4 regions of the Cytobacillus sp. FSL R7-0680 genome follow, and region 2 is predicted to be linked to each of the others. Evidence: riboswitches for the same ligand, from Rfam matches in the RefSeq annotation. Region 2 holds a riboswitch; each other region holds the start of a gene.
The links. A riboswitch is a leader RNA that binds a small molecule or an ion and turns the genes downstream of it on or off. The one in region 2 is predicted to bind S-adenosylmethionine.

Region 1 (5,537 bases), 2.7 Mb from region 2:
TCGGATTAAGTCTTCAGGTACACCTGCTTGTTTTAACCCATCTTGATTAAGTTGTTGATGCGTTGTGCTTGCTGGATGTATAATAAGACTTTTTGCATCACCTACATTCGCTACATGTGCGAACAGCTCAACCGAATTAATAACCTTCGCACCTGCTTCACGCCCACCAGATATGCCAAAAACGACAACTGCCCCTGCACCTTTAGATAAATATTTGTCTGCTAATTCTTTATTAGGATGGTTGTCATCGCCCGGATAAAGTACCCAATTAACAGCAGAGTGATTATTTAAATATTGCACAATTTTTTTCGTATTAGCAATATGTTCTTTCATTCGAACCGTTAACGTTTCTAAACCTAACGTAAATTGGAAGGCGCTTTGTGCACTTAGTGCTGGACCTAAATCTCTTAGAAGCTGCACTCTCGCTTTAGTAATATATGCTACAGGGCCAAGTGCCTCACTATATACTAAATCGTTATAGCTTGTATCCGGCTGACTTAATCCTGGATACTTCTCTGAGTTCCAATCAAATTTACCACCGTCAACAATGATCCCCCCCATTGTCGTCCCATTCCCAAGTAACCATTTCGTAGCAGAATGAACAACAATATCTGCGCCATGCTCAATCGGCCGACATAGATAAGGAGTTGCAAATGTGTTATCAACCACTAACGGCACACCATGTTCATGGGCGATATTTGAAACTGTTTCAATATCTAGTACTTGTAAACTCGGGTTACCAATGGTTTCGGCAAATACAGCTCGTGTCTTCTCATTGATTGCTGCTCGTAGTTCCTCTTCATTATTAATATCGATAAGCCTAACGTTGATGCCGTACTTTGGTAAAGTGACTGTAAATAAATTATATGTACCTCCATATAAATTAGAGGCAGCTACAATTTCATCACCCGCTTGAACAATATTAAGAAGAGCTAAGTAAATGGCTGCTTGCCCGCTTGCTAATGCTAATGCGCCTGTTCCCCCTTCTAACAATGCAACTCTTTCCTCAAACACAGTAACCGTTGGATTATGAATACGAGAATAAATATATCCTGTTTCTTTTAAGCCAAATAAGTCTTGCGCATGCTCTGTATTCTGGAATTGATAAGCATTATTTTGATAGATTGGGACCGCTCTTGCCCCTGTTACTGGATCAGGTTTTAGCCCACCATGAACACCAATTGTTTCAAATCGAAGTTGCTTTTCTTTTTCTGCCATTTTACATCTCTCCTCTTTTTTAAATTGGAAAGAAAAGACGACCAAAAACCCTCTTCACAAAGAAGAGGGTTTATCATCTCTTCTTATCTACCAGAGCTTTTATGCTCTGCTGGAATTAGCACCGTGTATCAAACAACCGGTTGCCGGGTTTCATAGGGCCAGTCCCTCCACCACTCTCGATAAGAATATTTAATTTTCTAATTATTCTAAGGATAGAATAACAACCTTTTTTTGGGAAGTCAATCTTTTTTTAGGACATTTGATGTATTTATGATTATTTTTGATTTAATACGAAAATGGCATCTAATTTTAATAATTGTCTAAAAGTCGACTTAAGGATGATATGCTTTTCATCCACTTGTTTCTTTAGACTCGTACGCCCTTGAAGCAAAGAATGAAAGTGGTCAGCAGTAGTTTGAATGTTTATATGATAATTTTTCAATGGGCGAGTATGTTTAATTAGCAGCCTTTTACGGTCTAATGTCAAATACATTAGATTTTGTTCTAATTCTACTCGAATCCTTATAGGTTCCTTTAACATCATTAAAATATGATCATTTACTCTTAAAGATTGATTAAAATGATAAATGAGTTCCTCTATTGAAACCACCCCCAGCCCGCGTCTTATATTCTATAATTCTGTTCCAAGAAATGATTTCCTTCTCCTAACTATCGACTTTAACTGACAGAACATTTATTTCCAACAATGTTCACAACCTATTTCCCGAGAAATATGTCAAAAGCTAGACTTATCGACAGAAAAAAGAAATATCCCATCGATTCATCTGCCTAGAATGAGTGAGGGGTGTAATTAAACATTTACGCAACCCCCCTTGATTAAAAGCATAAGAAAACCACTTATTCCTAAACAATAAGTGGTTTTAAAATTGAGACTGTAATTCATATGATTGAATTTGTTCAAGTAAATAAGGTACTGAATGGAAAGCATAAAGCTTATCAACTAACTCTCCTTTTTTAAACACAAGTAAACACGGTACACTTTCAATTTCATACTTTTCTGCCACTGCTGGCAAAAAATTCAGGTCGGCTTTACCTATAGGAAGGTTCTGCAACAGTTGCTCAGTAATTGTTAGCATTTTCCCGGCAACTTGACATGTCCCACACATAGGAGTAAATAAATAAAATAAGCCGGATTGCTTCCTTGCGATCAAATCATTTAAGTCATTGTTTGACCAGTCAATCATGTTATCATCCTTTATCTAAATACTCGGTATATATATCTATATTTGCACTTATTAAGGCTGTAGCTAAATGATGCGCAGGTGCCGCCTCGACTTCACGATACATTTTATCAATATAGATATGCTCTGCCTCTGGTAACTCTCTCTTAAATTGTTTACGAAGTTTTTCTCCTGATGCGTCAGCATCGACTAATATATAGACTTCCTTCCCAATTAAATAATCAATTAATTCATCCAACTTCGAAGTGCCAATCGTTCCATTTGTACATAAGATCTCTACAGGTTCTCTGATTAGTCCTTTCACTTTTCGTTTGTCAGATTTACCTTCAACAATAATCACTTTATTGCCATGTTCTATATGCATGCTCATCACCTAATATATATCATTTATATATTTTATAATAGTAAGCCTTTTTACATTTGAAAACTTTTCAGCACTCATCTGGTATGTCTATATAGAAATTTAGAAAAAGGTCAAACCATTTAATGATTTGACCTTCTTTATTTAACTACAATTAATCTTCTTTTGTCATTTCTTCATATTGTTCAGCTGTCATTAGCTTGTCAATTTCACTTGCATCGGATGGCTCAACAACAATCATCCATGCTTTCTCGTAAGGAGATTCATTCACAAATTCTGGACTATCGCTAAGTTCTTCGTTAATCTCAACGATTTTACCACTAATTGGTGCATATAACTCAGAAACTGTTTTAACAGATTCTACGCTACCAAACGGTTCATCAGCAGTTACTTCATCTCCTACTTCTGGAAGCTCAACAAATACGATATCTCCAAGTTCTGATTGAGCAAAGTATGTAATACCAATACGAACTTTATCTCCTTCTGTTTTTACCCACTCGTGTTCTTCTGAATAACGTAATTCTTTAGGTGTGCTCATGTTTCATACCTCCATTAATTTAGGAAATTGTTTATTTTAATGACCGAATAAACGATCGTTTAAAACGTATAAAGCGCATCCACCATTTACAGCCAATTTTGTTCAAATTCTAGCTCTTTAAATCCGACTGTTACTTTCGTACCATCCGTTGTTAATGGACGTTTAATTAACATTCCATCCGATGCTAATAAATCTAACAGTTCCGACTCTGAGGCCGTTTTCACTCGGTCTTTTAATCCTAACTCACGATACTTTTGACCGCTTGTGTTGAAAAATTTTTTTAGCTCTAACCCACTCTTTTTGTAAAGATCTTCTAATTCCTTGCGGGATGGAGGATTTTCCACTATATGTATTGCATCATAGGCTATTTCATGTTCATCTAGCCATTTTTTCGCTTTTCGGCAAGTACCACATTTAGGATACCAATAGAAAGTAAGTGCCATGTTTTCACCACCTATTTTATCATACCTATATTCATGAATACTATCGTTTCATTAGCATAACATATTTCTTTTTATTTTCATAACGAAGAATTGTAATTATTATCATATTAAAAACAAAACAAAGAGGCCCAAATTTGTTCTTGAGCCTCAAGTCATAAACTTCGCAAATGGAGGAAGTAAATAGGTTACTTTCCTTCACTTTATTCAAGATAAATATTATACTACAAACCTTTCAGCTTCAATAATTTTCTCAGCCGCTTGACGTTTTTTCGCAATTACATTTGTTGGAGTATGTCTCGTAAACTTCTTAAGCGCTGAAAGCATCATTCGTAATGTATCGCCTTCTTCCACACCTACTAAAGTTTCTTTCGCAATCAACTCAATTTGATTAAATGCTTCTTGGCAGAAAATTTGTGTGTATAATAGCTTTTGCTCAGCTTTTGCTACTCCGTCTTTTACAATGGCTTTTTCAGTACGAAGAACAGTAGATTCCATAGAATAGGCGTAAGAAACCAGATCAGCAATATTCACAAGAACTTCTTGCTCTTTATCCAAAGCTTTTCCGTATTTTTGTGCACATAAACCTGCTGCAAGTAATGCGATTTTCTTAGCGTTCTTTACAAGATATTTCTCTTGCTCTAATGCTTCAGAACCTGGCTCTTCTGGCATCATCATCATCAATTCCTCTTGAAGTGCCATTGCTTTTTCGAATAAAGGCAGTTCACCTTTCATTGCTTTTCTAACATACGTTCCTGGTACTAAAAGACGGTTGATTTCGTTTGTTCCTTCGAAGATTCGATTGATTCTAGAATCACGGTAAGCTCTTTCTACTTCATATTCTGCCATAAAGCCATAACCACCATGTAATTGAACTGCCTCATCAACTACATAATCTAGAACTTCGGTAGAGAAGAACTTATTAAGTGAGCATTCTATTGCATATTCAGCAATAGACTTCGCTACTTCTTTACCGTCTTTGACTTCTTCATCACTCAATTGACTCATTCTGTCATCAAATAGACCCACTGTACGGTAAACGGAGCTTTCAGCTGCATAAATTTTACTTGCCATTGTTCCGAATTTTTCCTTCGTTAAATTAAAAGAAGAAATAGGCGTACTGAATTGTTGACGTTGGTTAGCGTAAGTTACCCCTAATTTAAAGGCATGCTTAGAACCACCTACTGCACCTACACCAAGTTTGTAACGACCAATATTCAAAATGTTAAAGGCAATGACATGACCACGACCAATTTCACCTAGTACATTTTCAACTGGTACTTGTGCATCTTCTAAAATAAGTGTTCTTGTAGACGAGCTCTTAATACCCATTTTCTTTTCTTCAGCACCTGTTGATACACCCGGATATTCTCTTTCAACAATAAAAGCTGTGAATTGGTCACCGTTTATTTTGGCATAAACAACGAACACATCGGCAAACCCAGCATTCGTAATCCATTGTTTTTCCCCATTTAATAAATAATGTGTGCCTTCTGCGTTTAATTTAGCAGTTGTTTTTGCTCCTAATGCATCAGATCCTGAACTTGGTTCTGTTAGTGCATAGGCAGCTAATTTTTCGCCTGTCGCAAGCACCGGTAAGTATTTTTGCTTTTGCTCTTCATTCCCGAACAATACAATTGGAAGAGAACCAATACCTACATGGGCACCGTGTGAGATAGAGAAACCACCGACACGTGACATTTTTTCAGCGATAAGTGCTGAACTTACCTTATCTAAACCGAGTCCACCGTATTCCTCTGGCACATCTGTACCAAGTA
Region 2 (5,537 bases):
TGGCGCAGCTACATAGAAAGGAATTTGAAAATAGTTTGCTAAAATAGCTAGTTGCCATGTACCGATTTTATTCGCTGTATCTCCATTGCTGGCAATACGATCGGCCCCGACTATAATCGCTTCAATCCCCTTGGTTGCTATGGTATGAGCAGCCATATTATCAGTAATGACCGTCACATCCACATTGGACTGTTGAAGCTCCCAAGCAGTTAGGCGCGCTCCCTGAAGAACCGGTCTCGTTTCACAAGCATATACTTGAAAGTCAACACCCTTCTCCTTGCCTAAATGAAACGGCGCTAGCGCTGTACCATATTTTCCCGTAGCAATCGTCCCCGCATTGCAAATCGTTAATACCTTTTTCCTTCCATTCAATAGACTTAGTGCATTTTCACCAATTTGGCGACAAATCTCCTCGTCTTCTTGATGTATTTTCTTTGCTTCTTGCTCCAAACTGATAATTGTCTCCTCTGTTGAATACAGCGTTTCTATTACTTTCATCATTCGATCCAAAGCCCAGAACAAATTAACAGCTGTCGGTCTAGAGCCCGCTAGATAAAGATAATCTTCATGAATTCTAAGATGGAAAGTTTCAATGTCGACCCCTTCGTATTTTTTTGCAGCAATCGCTAAACCATAAGCAGCAGTAATTCCAATAGCTGGCGCCCCTCTTACTTTCAACTGAATAATTGCCTCAAAGACATCTTCAATGGTTTCGAGTTCTATCCATCTTGTTTGATGGGGTAATAAGGTTTGATCAAGAATTTTCAATCTACCTTCTTGCCATTCAATTGGTGTTGGTATACTCATGATGTATACGCCTCCAGTTCCTTAAGAAGTTGCGAGATTGTTACTATGTTTTTGCGATTAATAATCAAGGATGAACCTAATTGAATCGTTGCCTTCTTCACATATAATCTAATTGAACTATCTTCTATTCCATCAAGATCCTTCACATGCGACAATCCGATTGTTCTCCGAATTAATTCACACCCTACTACTCCGATAGCATCTTTAAATACTTTAGCTAGAAAAGACTCTAGAGCGCCTGGTACTTTCGTAAAAGGATTAACAACAGAATTTTGCCAAGCTTCTGAAAAATATTGAGAAAACACATCCCATACTTCTTCTATCTGTTGAAGAATAACGATTCTATCGTTTTCGTTTCGTACAAGTACTTGGAAAATGAGATGGGCAATATATTGACCGACATCAAATCCAATCGGACCATAAAAGCCGAACTCAGGATCGATCACCTTCGTCTCACTCTTACTCGCAAATATACTCCCTGTATGTAGGTCACCATGTAGTAAGCTCTCTGCTTCTGTGAGAAAAGCATATTTTATTTTGGCTACTTCAAGTTTCAACTTGTCATTAGCCCATAGTTGCTGAACCACTTCAGCCAACTCAGCTTCAAAATCATTCGTTTCCACATCAAAAAATGGATCGGTGAATACTAAATCCTCAGTGATTTTACATAGTTCAGGATTTGAAAATTTAGCGACCAATTTCTTTTTCTCAAACGGATGAAGAGCAAAATCTGAAGTTGAAAACAATGTCTTTGCTAAGTACTCACCAATATGAGCTGATAAATTCGGATAATGATCCCCTTGAATCAATCCGTCTCTTACAATTGTCAAATGGGAAAGATCCTCCATCACAGTTAATGCTAGCTCTTCATCTGATGCTAGTACTGCTGGGAGGAGGTGAGGAACGAATTCACCATGCTTCTTAAGCACTTCTGCCTCCAGTTTTGCACGTTTAAGTGTTAGAGGCCAGCTTTCTCCGACTACTTTTGCATAAGGGAGTGCTTGCTTAATAATTACACTTTTATGATTAGAAGTAATACGGTAAACATAATTCAAATTACCATCACCAATCTCTTCCACCGTCATTTTTTCATCCGGTAAAAACAGTTTTAAACTCTTCACGTATTCACACGCTGATTCCTCTGTCAAAGCGCGATAACCTATATTATCTAAAACAGCCATATCTCTTCCCCCTTATTTCTTTATTTATCTGTGGCACAAAACAGGGGTGACTACATGAAGAGATGTAGTCGGACCTGCTTTGTCATTACAGAAACAAAAATGCCCCTTTCCTGTACAGAAAGAGGCATTCGTCATTACGATTTTGCCTCTCATCTTTCAGAATAACTTCTGAATGGAATTAGCACCGTGCCTTACATTAGGCGCAGAAATTCTCTAGCTGCGCCTCGTTTCACAACGATATTACGGTCGGTTGCTGGGTTTCATCGGGCCATATTTCCCTCCACCTGCTCTTGATAAGAGTATAAAAGATTCATTTTTTGAAATATCTTGAGCAAATACTAGCACCGATTATAAAAAAGTGTCAATCTTTTTTTTAAAACTTTTCATCTTTTTAAGGAAAAGAATTTTGTCATATAACGTAAAAAATTCTCTGTTGACAGATAAAACACCTGGTGACATAATACAATTGTGCAAAAATTTAAAACGATAATCATAAATTTTCTTATCAAGAGCAGGCGGAGGGACGAGCCCGATGAAGCCCGGCAACCGATTCTAAATGAACACGGTGCTAATTCTTGCAGCAATCATGCTGACAGATAAGGAGAAGGTTCTATCACTGCGAACTAACCCTCTTCTTATTGATTAAGAAGAGGGTTTTTTATTGTCAATGTTAATTCGAAATCATCAGGGAGGGTTCTCATATGGGAGATGTAATTGCAACTTATCAAGTATACGCAAGACCCGGTTCATTAGAGAAAAAAGCAGAGGATATCGCTTTAGGATTAACGATAGGCTCGTGGACAGCGTTACCATTACTTGAGCAAAAACAATTACTAAAACATAAAGGCAGAGTCACTGCACTACAAGAATTTTATGATGATGAACATCCCAATCGATTCGGTGAAGTAAGGTGCGAAATTAGTATCGCCTACCCTACATATAATTTCACATTTGATATTCCAGCAATCTTAACAACTGTATTTGGAAAGTTATCTCTAGATGGTGAAGTAAAATTATTAAATCTGGAATTTGATAATGAGGATCTTTCCCGTTTTCCTGGACCAAAATTCGGTATAAAAAATATAAGATCGAAACTAAATATTCAAGACCGCCCATTACTTATGAGTATATTTAAAGGCATTATCGGCAGGGATATTCACTTTTTAAGAGAACAGTTAAGAGACCAGGCTATGGGGGGCGTTGATATTGTAAAAGATGATGAAATTCTTTTTGATGTCAACATCTCTTTTGAAGACCGAATTATCGCAGGTAAAGAAATACTAGATGAAGTCTATGAAAAGACTGGAAAAAGGACACTTTATGCAGTCAATTTATCTGGGAGAACAATGGATTTAGTAGATAAAGCAAAACATGCGAGCGAATTAGGTGCGGATGCATTATTATTCAATGTTCACACTTACGGTCTAGATATGCTCCAAACACTAGCTGAAAACAATGAAGTGCAGTTACCTATCATGGCACATCCTGCATATAGTGGGGCCTATACTTCTTCAAACTTCTATGGTGTGGCTCCTGATTTATTACTCGGTAATCTTACTCGCTTAGCAGGCGCAGATTTCTCTTTATTTCCTTCTCCATATGGTTCTGTTGCCATGGAAAAAGAAAAAACCTTAGCTATCGCTAGACAGTTAACCGAAGAAAATGGCTTGAATCAGGCATTCCCGGTCCCTTCAGCAGGCATTCATCCAGGTTTAGTGCCGTTGCTTTATCATGACTTTGGCAATGATTGTATAATTAATGCTGGCGGCGGGGTCCATGGTCATCCTGAAGGAGCAGCAGCTGGCGTGAGAGCTTTTAGGCAAGCCATTGATCACGTCATACAACAAAATACTCATCGTGCAACAAAAGCGCAAGAATTAGAAGCAGCATTAGCAAAATGGGGAGGTACGTCATAAAAGATGACAAAACCAATGATTTTTTGTGATTTCGATGGAACAATTACGAATAACGACAACATTGTAAAGATTATGGAGCATTTCGGTCCTATTGAGGCAAAACAGATCAAGGAAGATATTTTAGCTCAAAATATCTCTATCCAAGAGGGTGTTAAAAATCTCTTCTCACTTTTACCAACAAGTAAAAAAGAAGAGATTATCCATTTTGTATTAAATAGTGCAGAAATTCGTGAAGGATTTTCAGCTTTTGTTAGATATACACATGAAAACGGTATCCCTCTTTATATTGTTAGTGGTGGGATTGACTTTTTTTTAGAACCAGTACTTGAACCTTATGGGCCATTTACGAAAGTATTTTGCAATCACGCAAGCTTTGCTTTAGAAACAATAGATATTCACTATCCACACCAGTGTGATGAACTATGTTCTTCACAAGGTTGCGGCTGTTGTAAACCAACCATTATTAGAAAACACTCTTCTCCTGAACACTTTAATATTCTTATTGGAGATTCGATTACAGACTTTGAAGCAGCCAAAATAGCAGATGCCGTACTTGCTAGAGATTTCTTAATTCAAAAATGTGAAGAAACTGGTATTTCTTATACACCTTTCGAAACCTTCCATGATTGCATTGAATACCTCGATGAACTAGTTGGTGCGAAATCATGACAACGTATGAAACAAAGTGGGATACATTAGCTGATATTAAAGATGAATTAGCAGCCAGAGATTGGTTTATGGGTACTAGTGGTAATTTATCCATTCGCGTAGATGAAAACAGCTTTTTAGTCACTTCAAGCGGACTTGATAAAAGAAAGAGAACAGCTAATGATTTTTTATTAGTAGACTTAGAAGGAAAGCCCCTAGAAAACACGTCATCTAAACCTTCAGCTGAGACTTTATTACATTGTGAAATTTATAAGAAAACGTCATCAGGAGCAAGTCTTCATGTTCATACAGTTGCTAATAATGTTATTTCTGAGCTTTTCTATCAAGAAGGTGTAGTATCTTTTCAGCATCAAGAGTTAATTAAAGCATTTGGACTATGGGGAGAAGATGATATACTCACCATCCCGATCATTCGCAATGATGCGGATATCCCTACATTAGCGGATCACTTTTCTGCTTACGTCAGCAAAGAGAAAGGTGCAGTCTTAATTCACAACCACGGGATTACTGTTTGGGGAGTCGATGGGTTTGAAGCGAAAAAATTATTAGAGGCTTGCGAATTTTTATTTCAATATAAATTATCTCTTATTCAATTAAAAGGAGGCGTTTTACATGGCCATTATTAAATTCAAAAACGAAGAAAAAGTGATTACTGATCAACAAGAGGTATCTACATTTTTAACTGCACAAGAAGTCATCTATGAAAATTGGAACATTGAGCAATTAGAAGTGACATTACACGAAAAATACGATTTATCTGATGATGAAAAGCAAGCCATACTAGATGCATTTTCAACTGAAATCAAAACCATTTCTGAAAAGCGCGGCTACAAAGCTGCAGATGTTATTTCACTTTCAGACAGTACGCCAAATTTAGATGAATTATTAATTAACTTTCAAAGAGAACACCATCATACCGATGATGAAGTCCGCTTCATCGTAAGTGGGCATGGAGTCTTTATTA
Region 3 (5,537 bases), 2.7 Mb from region 2:
AAGGAAGCTATCCCTCGAACATGACCGTTACATTCTGCAACAAATACATCGTCTTCTTTTGTAAGTCCTTCAATATAATCTTCAATATCTTTTAATCTCCCCGATGATAAGGCCATTGTTTGTTGAATAATAGAATCTTGCCTATGCATATCATGAATATCTCTTGCATCATTTATATGTATCGGTCTAATCTTTATTTCTTCCCCCATATAAAAACTCCTTTTTTTATAAAACTGTTCTGAATGAAAACTTATAAACCAAGACTACCACTTTTCTTAGTTTGAAAATATTGCTTTATTCATTTACGAATGAACAGTATAAAAAGTTTCTTATCATTGCACTGACATAATCACTACGATACAAAATATATATGAAAGGAGGCATCGAGATATTTTATGAGCATCCAAAGGAGGGTAATTTGAATATGCTTGCTTTGTTCAGTCTTTTTCTAGTTGTCGGCTACAGTTTCTTTTTCTTTATTAGTGCCGTTAGAAAAAAGAAAGAAATAGCTACAAAATATTCTAAATGTATTCCCATGGTGGTTGGTATGACGAGTAGCTTAACAATCGGTTTGATTATATCTGTGTGGTTACCAGAAATGGCTAAAGCAACTGTATTATCAATTCTCATTAGCGCTGTCATTGCCATTTTTATAGGACTACCGTTTAAAACAAACGGACTCGTTGAAGCTCAAGCGTCAAGTCTCATGGGAAGTATGATGGGGGCAATGCTAGGCATTATGTTGGTACCCAGTGAAGTTACATTTATGATCATTAGCATGGATCTGATTTATTTAATTAGTATTTTTGCCATGATGCTTCTCATGCACAAAAAACATTCATTAAAGGAAGCATTGAAAAATCGACCTGTGCCCTTCTATCTAACATTCTTATTAAGCATCGCCATTATCTGTGCATCGGGAATTCATCAAGAAGCGAAGAACTCAATTCATCCGATTGAAGAAAACACCCCACAAGTAGAACACCATCACTAGTTTAATGATTAATTTCAATTATGTTATTGACTTTTCATGTAATAGATAATATTATGAATATAATTTAATAAAGCATTTTCTCTTATAAAGAGCGGCTGAGGGACTGGCCCTGCGACGCCCGGCAACCATTCATATACCCATATGAACAGGTGCTAAATCCTGCAAAATACTTTTTGGTATTTTGATATATGAGAGAGGTTTACTACTATTCTAGTATATTTATGCCTCTCATGATGAGAGGCATTTTTGTTTTTATCATCACATCAAAAGAGAAACGAGGAGAGGAAATGACTGTAACAATCGTAAAAGGGGCTCCAGGACATTATTTATTAGGTTCAGGCATTCTAACAGAACTCCCCGACCTACTTAAAGATATTTCTGTTTCCAAATACCATATAATAACCGGTAAAAAAGCTTGGCAAGCCGTGCAACCCTACTTGCCCAAGGAAGTAATAGATAACAACGTTCACCTTCATTATATAGATGGTCACACTACCTTAAAAAAGGTCCATGACATCCAAGAAATAATAACAAATGATGGTGCTAATGGCGTAATAGGTATTGGTGGTGGGACAGCATTAGATATAACAAAAGCAGTTGCGATTGAAGCATCTGTTCAATCCATTCTTATACCAACAATCGCAGCTACCTGTGCCGCATGGACACCATTAAGTGTTTTTTATAATGAAGAAGGCAGCTTTACTCATTATACAGAGTTCCCTATTGCGACAACCCTCGTATTGGTTGAACCTGAAATTATTGCTAAAGCGCCTATTACTTATTTAAAAGCAGGAATTGGGGATACATTAGCCAAGTTTTATGAAGCTGAAGCTCTAATTGAAAGTTTTTACCCTGAAGAAACACTTCCTGTACCTAAACAAATTTCGCAATTTTCAGCTAAAATTTGCCGAGATACATTGCTTAATGATGGTGAAGCCGCACTACAATCAGTAGCCAAAAACGAAACCTCAAAAGCACTTATCCGTGTGATTGAAACGATTATCATGACTGGGGGTATGGTCGGTGGATTCGGCGAAAAAGCAGGACGAATCGCTGGTGCCCATTCGTTTCATAATGGACTAACCGTAGCGGATGCAGCCCAAGATTTTCTTCATGGGGAATTAGTCGCTTACGGGATTCTTGGTCAATTGGCCATTGAAGAAAAATGGACGGAAGTTGATTACCTTCTCCCGTTTTATGAGAGCTGGCAATTGCCAAGTAGTCTCTCTAGTCTAACTATTGATGTGAATGATGAGCAATTAATGAAGACAATTGTAAAAAAGGCGATACGCCCAACTGAATCTATTCACTTTATGAAAAACGAGATAAGTGAACATTCTGTTTTACAAGCACTTCGATTATTAGAAAAACAAAATGAACAAAAAGGAGTTCAAACATCATGAAAAAATGGTTACTAACTGGAACAGTCTTATTATCTTTAACAGGCTTAGCTGCATGTGGTAGTGATGAAGCCAACAACTCTACAGAAGGATTATATGACGATGAAGAATTAGTCATTGGTGTCACTGCAGGTCCACATGAGCAAATCTTAGAAAAAGTAATTGAATTAGCTAAAGAAGAAAATATCAACATTAAATCACAAGTATTTACTGATTATGTGATGCCAAATGTCGCATTAGCTGAAAAAGAGATTGACTTAAACATTTTTCAAACAGAGCCTTATTTTAATGCATTTAAAGAAGATAGAAATTTAGATTTAGTTAAATCTTTTGATACCGTTTCATTCCCGATGGGCATCTATGCACTCAATGTAAAAGATGTAGCTGAATTAAAAGATGGCGCAAAAATCGGTCTTCCGAGTGACCCAACAAATAGTGGCCGAGCTCTATTACTATTTGAAAAAGCGGGATTAATCGAATTAGATCCTGAAACAGGTATTAATTCAACAGTTCGTGATATTGAAAAAAACAATGGTAACTATGAATTTATTGAACTTGACTCTGCTCAAATCGCTCGTCAGCTAGAAGAGCTTGACGCTGCAGCTATTAACACGAACTTTGCAATTGAAGCCGGTTTTGTCCCTTCTAAAGACGCTATCTTTATCGAGCCTAAGGATTCACCTTACGTAAACCACGCTGCTGTCCGTACGGAGAATAAAGATGATGAAATTCTTGAAAAATTAGCTGATATCTACCGCAGTGAAGAAATTGAAAAGTTTGTTGAAGAGGAATTTGACGGATCAGTTATCGTCTCTTGGTAAAATGATTAAAAATGAGCGTTACGGAGGGAGCATCAAATCATGATAGAGCTTAAGAATATAACCAAAACCTTTACAGGAAAACAAGGAAGCATCCATGCATTAAAGGATGTCTCACTATCAGTGAATCAAGGAGAAATCTACGGGGTTATCGGATACAGCGGCGCTGGTAAAAGTACATTAATTCGCTGTGTGAACTTACTTGAAAAACCTGATAATGGTTCTGTAAAAGTCAATGGGGTGGATTTAACCACGCTGACACCAGGAAAACTCCGTGAAGCAAGAAGTCATATCGGCATGATTTTTCAAGGGTTTAACTTATTAAAAACAGCAACAGTTTATGATAATATTGCTATCCCTCTTAAACTAACAGGATTAGATAAGAAAGAAGTAAAGAGCCGCGTTAATAAATATTTAGAGATTGTCGGTTTAAGTGAAAAACAAAATGCTTATCCAGCTGAGTTATCTGGTGGCCAAAAGCAAAGGGTTGCTATTGCACGTGCATTATCGCATGAACCAGAAGTATTACTCAGCGATGAAGCAACAAGCGCCTTAGATCCAGATACAACAGAGGCAATTCTTGATTTGCTATTAAAAATCAATAAAGAATTAGGGATTACGATTCTCCTTATTACACATGAGATGAATGTTATCCAAAGGATTTGCGATTGTGTGGCCGTTATGGAAAATGGGGAAATTATTGAAGAGGGACGAACGAAGGATATCTTTACCTCTCCTCAACACAGTACAACAAAAAGATTCGTTAATAGCTTATTTTCACATGATATCCCCGATGATCTATTAGAGGAATTAAGTGAAAGTGGCCAAGTGGCAACATTATCTTTCTTTGGTGAATCATCAGGTGATCCTGCACTTGCATTAGTAACGAAAAAATATGATATTTTCCCTAATATCTTATCTGGTAATATTACAAGATTAAAAGATGAAGCATTCGGACAGTTGCTTGTCCATTTTAAAGGCGATACAGCAGAAATTAACAAAGCCATACAATTTTTACAAGAGAAACAAGTCCATGTGGAAGGAGTGACACTCAATGAACGCCATCAACGAATTTCTTGATGCATGGGGTGCTGATTTATGGGAATCAACGATACAAACCTTCCAAATGGTTGGTATCTCTCTCGCTATTTCCATTCTGATCGGGCTACCATTAGGGATTCTCCTTGTTTTGACTAGACCAGGTAAAGCCCTAGATAATAAATTTGTATATAATGTGCTCAACGTAGTGATTAACGTCATTCGTTCCGTACCTTTTATTATCTTATTATTTTTCATTCTACCGTTTACCAAATTTATTGTCGGTACATCGATTGGTGTAAAAGGCGTAATTGTCCCACTTGTTATTTATACTGCTCCATATATTGCGCGCTTAATGGAATCAGCATTACTTGAGGTTGACCGTGGCGTAGTCGAAGCCTATGAAGCAATGGGAATTAAAACAAGACATATTATATGGAATGTACTTGTTAGAGAATCTCGCTCTTCAATCGTTCTTGGACTCACGATTGCAACAATTGGATTAATTGGTGCTACAGCAATGGCAGGACTCGTTGGCGGCGGAGGACTTGGTGACTTAGCCTACCGTTATGGACATTTAAGATATGAAGTTGATGTGATGTATGTCACAGTCATTTTACTGATTATTTTAGTACAAGGATTACAGTCATTAGGGAATTTCTGGGCTGCGAAGTTAAAGAAGGATTAAAGCAAAAGAGCCGAAGCGAATGTTCGGCTCTTTTCTTATTTCTGATAGAAGGGTCTTAAGAAAACCGGGGAAGAGATTGTTCTTCTTAACTTTAGGTCTCTTCTCTTCTTCTCTTTAATTTCTCCCCAATGGCTAAAAATGATGGGACTAAGATTGGTAGCATAAGTAAGCTCAGCATGATTAGCCCAATTATCACAACTAGCGCCACTTCAATCAGTGTAATAACACCTGAAGGGATTAATGCAGCAAAGGTCCCTCCTAAAATAATAGCAGCCGATATCACTACTCCACCTATATTTTTCGCTGCCGTTAAGATCGCATTTACTGGATTACCATCCACTTCATTAAAACGCATCATAAGAAAGATACTATAATCGACCCCAAGAGCGATAATCATAATAAAGCCAAAAAACGGCACATTCCAAGCGAGTTCACCCACGCCAAGAATAGATTGACTCATCCATTCACTAATACCTAATGAAGTATAGTAGGCTAATAGAAGTGCAGCAATAATATATAATGGCTGCATAACTGAACGGGTAATGACCATTAGAACGACGCCAATGCCAATTAACATTATTGTTGCCGTTCGAGCGAAA
Region 4 (5,537 bases), 280 kb from region 2:
GGGGGCGTATATATTAGGTGCTGAAGAATTAACAGTGATTGAAACAAGTGCTAGTCCTTCGATTCCCCATCTTATAGAAGGAATGCAGGAATTGAACATTAACCTTGAAGACATCAAGCATATTATTGTCACTCATGTACATTTAGACCATGCTGGGGGAACTGGTTTGTTCTTAGAACAATGTCCAGAAGCAAAAGTATATGTTCATCCAAGAGGTAAACGGCATTTAGCTGACCCTAGTAAATTAATTGCTGGTGCTAGAATGGTATATGGCGATGATTTTGATCAACTATTTAATCCGATTGTGCCAATTGATGAGAAGAGATTAGTCGCGATGGAAGAGGGACAATCATTGGATATCGGTGGGCGTTTGTTAACTTTCTATGATACCCCTGGCCATGCAAAGCACCACTTTTCAATCCATGATTCGAAAAGTAATGGCTTCTTTACTGGCGATACAATTGGCGTATTTTATCCTAACATAGCAAGAAAAGGTTATCCATTAGTTCTGCCATCGACTTCTCCTAATCAATTTAATCCAGAGGCGATGTTATCTTCTGTTGAAAAAATCGAATCACTTCAACCACAACATATCTTTTTTGGGCATTATGGTGAGGGCCCTGAACCAAAGGATGTTTTTACTCAAATTCGTTATTGGTTACCTATATTTACTTCAGTTGCAGATGACGTTTTTCTCCAAGGAAATGACATAATAAAAATGCAAGAAGCCATACAATCGGAATTGTTGGAACAAGTAAAACATTATTTATTAACAGCGCACGATGTTGAACTTAGTGCAGAGGATAAGAAGCTAATAGGCTTAGATTTAAATGTCTGCACAATGGGGATGATTGATAGATTGCAGAAAGTGAAATAAAGATTTAAGTCGTGTGGTTTGGAGGTAATTAACATGGATTTGGAAGAAATAAGATCAGAGATACAGCATCGTCAATCAGATATATTGGGTAGCTCCAGATTGGTTAAATTCGCTGTTCTTCTTCCCCTAATAGAAAAAGATAGAGAAATACATATTTTGTTTGAAGTACGGTCTTTATCTATGAGAAGACAGCCAGGGGAAATTTGCTTTCCTGGGGGGAAAATGGATCAAGACGATGTGGATTTAATAGAGACGGCAAAAAGGGAGACCAGTGAAGAGTTAGGTATCCCAATTGGAGAAGTCTCTGTTTTTTCAGAACTTGATTATGTAGTGACACCTTATGATACAGTGATTTATCCGTTTGTAGGCACAATAGAGAGCATCAGTGATCTTAAGCTAAATCCAGAGGAAGTGGATCAAATTTTCACAGTACCACTTGCTTATTTTTTGAAAGAGGGACCATCTATTCATTATATTGAGATGAAGCCAGAGCCTAATAGTAGCTTTCCCTATCATCTCATTCCTAATGGGGAAAAATATAAATGGCAAACGCGGAGGATGCAAGAAATTTTTTATACTTATAAAGGTCATGTGATATGGGGGTTAACAGCTAAGATACTGTATCATTTTTTGACGCTTATCCAGGATGAAAATAAATAAATTTTCAAAATGTTATTGACGATTCCCTATAAAAGGGTATATGATGTTAAACAAATAAATATGAACTTCTTATCCAGAGAGGCGGAGGGACTGACCCAGAGAAGCCTCGGCAACCAGCAATCTTTTGTATGGTGCTAATTTCAGAGGATATTATCCAAAGATAAGGAGAAGGTGAGCTCGTTAATTCAAAGCCCTTCTGCCTCTTCTAGGTAGAAGGGCTTTTTATGTGATAGAGCTAATATTTTATTGGAATATAAAATATATTCAGATTTCATATTGACGACAAATCATTTTTTGGATATAATTCTATTTGTAATTAAAGTATTAACGCTTTAAAAAATAAAATATTTCTTATCGAGAGTGACGGAGGGATCAGGCCCTATGAAGTCCGGCAACCTTCAAGCAATTGCTTGAAAAGGTGCTAAATCCTGCAGGCAGTAAATGTCTGGAAGATAAGATGAGGCAACCCCCTCTTCTTATGAAGAGGGGGTTATTTATTTTAATCATCCGACTAAAAAGTAGAGGAGAGTATATAATGACGAATCAATTTAACACTTATGATGATGAGACGATTTTATTACATGGAGGTCAATCACCAGACCCGACAACGGGATCTCGTGCAGTTCCTATTTATCAAACAAGTTCATATGTTTTTCATAATACAGACCATGCGCAAAGCCTATTTTCATTAGATGAGACGGGAAATATCTATTCACGAATCGGTAATCCAACGGTAGATGTATTAGAAAAACGTATTGCTTTATTAGAAGATGGGGTAGCGGCAGTAGCGACTTCATCTGGAATGGCAGCTATAGCTCTTTCAATTATGAATATTGCCCAAGCGGGTGATGAGATTGTTGCAGCGTCGAACCTTTATGGTGGAACATATAATCTTTTTGCCATAACACTTCCGAAATATGGGATTAAAGTTCATTTTGTTGATGGATCTGACCCTGAGAATTACCGTAAAGCGATTACGCCAAAAACTAAGGCTTTATATGGAGAGATTATTGGGAACCCAAGTCTTCATGTCCTAGATGTAGAGGCAGTTGCAAATATTGCTCATGATAATGATATTCCCCTTATTATTGATAATACTTTCGCTTCACCTTATCTTTGCAAACCAATCCAATGGGGAGCAGATATTGTCATTCATTCGGCAACAAAATGGATTGGTGGTCATGGAACAACAATTGGCGGACTTGTAGTTGATGGCGGACGATTTAATTGGAATCATGATAAGTTTCCTGGTTTTACTCAGCCAGATCCAAGTTATAACGGTATTGTTTATGCGAATGAGTTTGGTACACTCGCTTTTAGTACAAAACTTCGTGTTCAGTTGCTGCGCGATTTTGGGTCATCTTTAAGCCCACATAGTGCATTTCTTTTACTCCAAGGATTGGAAACACTCCATTTACGTATAGAGAAACATACGGAAAATGCAGCGAAGATAGCCCATTTCTTAAACGCTCATCCAGCTGTCGATTGGGTCGCATATCCAGGTTTAGCAGAGCATCCAGCGCATGAACTCGCGAAGAAATATTTAAACACTGGCTTCGGTTCCATTGTGAACTTCGGTATTAAAGGTGGCCGAGATGCGGGTAAAAAAGTGATAGATACAATTGCATTGTGGTCTCATGTAGCCAATGTAGGTGATGCGAAGTCACTCATTATTCATCCGGCTTCAACCACACATCAACAGTTAAGTGCAGAAGATTTAATTAAAAGCGGTGTAAGTGAGGAACTCATACGTTTATCAGTTGGGATTGAATCGGTTAGAGATTTAACCAATGACTTAGATCAAGCCTTCTATGAAGCGACTGGTATTTCTTCGAAGGGAGAACAAAAAGGAGAAACAGCAGTAAATGATGAAGGTGTTATTCGATGGGCATTACAATCATCCTCATTAAAAGAAGATGTGGATGGCAAAGAACTGCAAAGAGCAAAAAGGATAGCTGTTGTTGGATTAAGTGGAAATCCTGCTAGACCAAGTTACCGTTTAGCAAGAAAAATGCAAAGATTAGGTTATCAAATCGTGCCAGTTAATCCAAGAGAAACAGAAGTATTAGGTGAACAGGCATATCCAAATTTAAAATCCATTCCTTTTACCATTGATATTGTGCAAGTATTTAGAAGCCCTGAAGCTGCGATAGAAGTGGCGAAAGAGGCAGTAGAAATCCAACCGAAAGTTTTCTGGCTACAAGAAGGTGTCATTTCACCAAAAGCAGTTGAAATAGCAAAAGAAGCCGGACTTGAAGTGGTACAAAATCGCTGCACATATAAAGAGGCACAGAGATTAAGAGGTTCTATTGTAACCTTTGCTTGTGAAATTTAAAACCGAGATTGAGGAGAGTCATCGATGAAAAAATGGTTCGTATTTTTAATTGTCGTTTTATCAATTGGATTCATTAGTGCTTGCGGAGATAGTGAGGCAAGCACTGATGATAGTAATGACGAAGGAAAACCAGAAAAAATTGTTTTAGACTATGCCTATTATTCTCCAACAAGTGTAGTTTTAAAGAAATTCGGCTGGGCAGAAGAAGCGTTTGCCGAAGATGATATTGATGTTGAGTTTGTCCTCAGTCAAGGAAGTAATAAGGCACTTGAGTTTCTTAATAGTAGCAGTGTTGATTTTGGCTCAACTGCAGGTGCAGCGGCATTAATTGCAAAAGCAAATGGTGCTCCAATTGAATCAGTCTATATATACTCAAAACCAGAATGGACGGCATTAGTTGCACCGAAAGAATCAGCTATCAAATCAGTTGAAGACTTGAAGGGAAAGAAAGTAGCAGCAACGATTGGAACAGATCCATATATCTTTTTACTGCGCTCATTAAATGAAGCCGGATTAACATCAGCGGATGTTGAAATCGTTAACTTGCAACATGCTGACGGTGGAACGGCATTAACAACAGGGCAAGTAGACGCTTGGGCTGGTTTAGATCCCCATATGGCTAAATTAGAACTTGAAGCAGACACAGAATTTATTTATCGAAATATCGATTTTAACACTTATGGCACATTAAATGTGAGAAGCGAATTTGCTGAGAAGTATCCTGAACAAGTGAAAAAAGTAATTGAGCTTTATGAAAAAGCTCGTACATGGGTATTAGAAAATCCTGAAGAAGCGGCAGAGATACTGGCAGAAGAAGCACAAATCACCCTAGAGGTAGCGAAAAAAGAATTAGAGAGAAATGACTTTAATGAACCAATACCTGGTGAAGTGCAAATAGAAGCATTAAATGCTGCTGGTGAGGTTTTAAAAGAAGAAGGCATTATTAAGAGTGATGACGTAGGTAAAGTGGTTGATGAATTAATAAACCCAGATTTCTCAACAGAGGTCATTCAATAGGGTTGGTAAAGGAGAATGAATATGAAGGAAGTCATAGCGATCCCCAAAGTAAATGAGGGTAAGGAGAAGCATAGAAAAATTAACCCTAGTATTCAAAGGGTATTACTTGGAAGTATCGTGCCAATCTTACTTATTCTTGCATGGGAGTACTTGAGTCGGATCGGTGTGTTCCCTCCTCATTTACTCCCGGCTCCATCAATCATTTTGCAATCACTTATGACAATGACGACAGATGGAAGTTTATGGACACATACGAGCATTACATTATATCGCCTTGTGCTTGGTTTCTTATTTGGCACTGCTGCAGCTTTAATTATCGGCGCCGCTGTTGGCTACTTTTCAACAGTTGAAAGTTTATTAGATCCCCTGATCCAAGCTTTTCGTTCCATACCTTCATTGGCATGGGTGCCATTATTTATTCTTTGGATGGGAATTGGGGAACCTTCCAAGGTGGTTTTAATCGCTGTCGGTGTTTTCTTCCCAGTTTATCTAAATATCGTTTCAGGCATTCAAGGAATTGACCGTAAACTAATTGAAGTGGGGAAAATCTATCATTTTAGCTCATGGCAATTAATTTGTAAGATTATCTTACCAGCAGCTTTGCCATCTTTTTTAGTAGGGCTGAGAAGCGGATTGGGACTTGGTTGG

Region 1: another riboswitch for S-adenosylmethionine. It lies ahead of MKY26_RS13425 (O-acetylhomoserine aminocarboxypropyltransferase/cysteine synthase family protein); the one in region 2 lies ahead of MKY26_RS00120 (2,3-diketo-5-methylthiopentyl-1-phosphate enolase).
Region 3: another riboswitch for S-adenosylmethionine. It lies ahead of MKY26_RS13720 (iron-containing alcohol dehydrogenase family protein); the one in region 2 lies ahead of MKY26_RS00120 (2,3-diketo-5-methylthiopentyl-1-phosphate enolase).
Region 4: another riboswitch for S-adenosylmethionine. It lies ahead of MKY26_RS01530 (PLP-dependent aspartate aminotransferase family protein); the one in region 2 lies ahead of MKY26_RS00120 (2,3-diketo-5-methylthiopentyl-1-phosphate enolase).

Annotation. Positions count from the first base shown of each region.
Region 1 covers NZ_JBBPAO010000001.1:2,694,685-2,700,221, forward strand. Annotated here, with positions in the region: gene MKY26_RS13425 (O-acetylhomoserine aminocarboxypropyltransferase/cysteine synthase family protein) at 1-1,218, opposite strand, end outside; SAM riboswitch class I at 1,299-1,404, opposite strand; gene MKY26_RS13430 (hypothetical protein) at 1,493-1,828, opposite strand; gene MKY26_RS13435 (thioredoxin family protein) at 2,100-2,423, opposite strand; gene MKY26_RS13440 (toprim domain-containing protein) at 2,428-2,790, opposite strand; gene gcvH (glycine cleavage system protein GcvH) at 2,936-3,319, opposite strand; gene MKY26_RS13450 (arsenate reductase family protein) at 3,406-3,762, opposite strand; gene MKY26_RS13455 (acyl-CoA dehydrogenase family protein) at 3,979-5,537, opposite strand, start outside.
Region 2 covers NZ_JBBPAO010000001.1:16,178-21,714, reverse strand. Annotated here, with positions in the region: gene mtnA (S-methyl-5-thioribose-1-phosphate isomerase) at 1-807, opposite strand, end outside; gene mtnK (S-methyl-5-thioribose kinase) at 804-1,988, opposite strand; SAM riboswitch class I at 2,135-2,288, opposite strand; SAM riboswitch class I at 2,488-2,591, shown strand; gene MKY26_RS00120 (2,3-diketo-5-methylthiopentyl-1-phosphate enolase) at 2,690-3,904, shown strand; gene MKY26_RS00115 (2-hydroxy-3-keto-5-methylthiopentenyl-1-phosphate phosphatase) at 3,908-4,573, shown strand; gene MKY26_RS00110 (methylthioribulose 1-phosphate dehydratase) at 4,570-5,199, shown strand; gene MKY26_RS00105 (1,2-dihydroxy-3-keto-5-methylthiopentene dioxygenase) at 5,186-5,537, shown strand, end outside.
Region 3 covers NZ_JBBPAO010000001.1:2,735,302-2,740,838, forward strand. Annotated here, with positions in the region: gene MKY26_RS13710 (hypothetical protein) at 1-209, opposite strand, end outside; gene MKY26_RS13715 (hypothetical protein) at 419-994, shown strand; SAM riboswitch class I at 1,074-1,189, shown strand; gene MKY26_RS13720 (iron-containing alcohol dehydrogenase family protein) at 1,282-2,397, shown strand; gene MKY26_RS13725 (MetQ/NlpA family ABC transporter substrate-binding protein) at 2,394-3,215, shown strand; gene MKY26_RS13730 (methionine ABC transporter ATP-binding protein) at 3,255-4,292, shown strand; gene MKY26_RS13735 (methionine ABC transporter permease) at 4,267-4,938, shown strand; gene MKY26_RS13740 (MMPL family transporter) at 5,030-5,537, opposite strand, start outside.
Region 4 covers NZ_JBBPAO010000001.1:296,005-301,541, forward strand. Annotated here, with positions in the region: gene MKY26_RS01520 (MBL fold metallo-hydrolase) at 1-877, shown strand, start outside; gene MKY26_RS01525 (NUDIX hydrolase) at 911-1,537, shown strand; SAM riboswitch class I at 1,604-1,704, shown strand; SAM riboswitch class I at 1,886-1,996, shown strand; gene MKY26_RS01530 (PLP-dependent aspartate aminotransferase family protein) at 2,073-3,872, shown strand; gene MKY26_RS01535 (aliphatic sulfonate ABC transporter substrate-binding protein) at 3,897-4,889, shown strand; gene MKY26_RS01540 (ABC transporter permease) at 4,911-5,537, shown strand, end outside.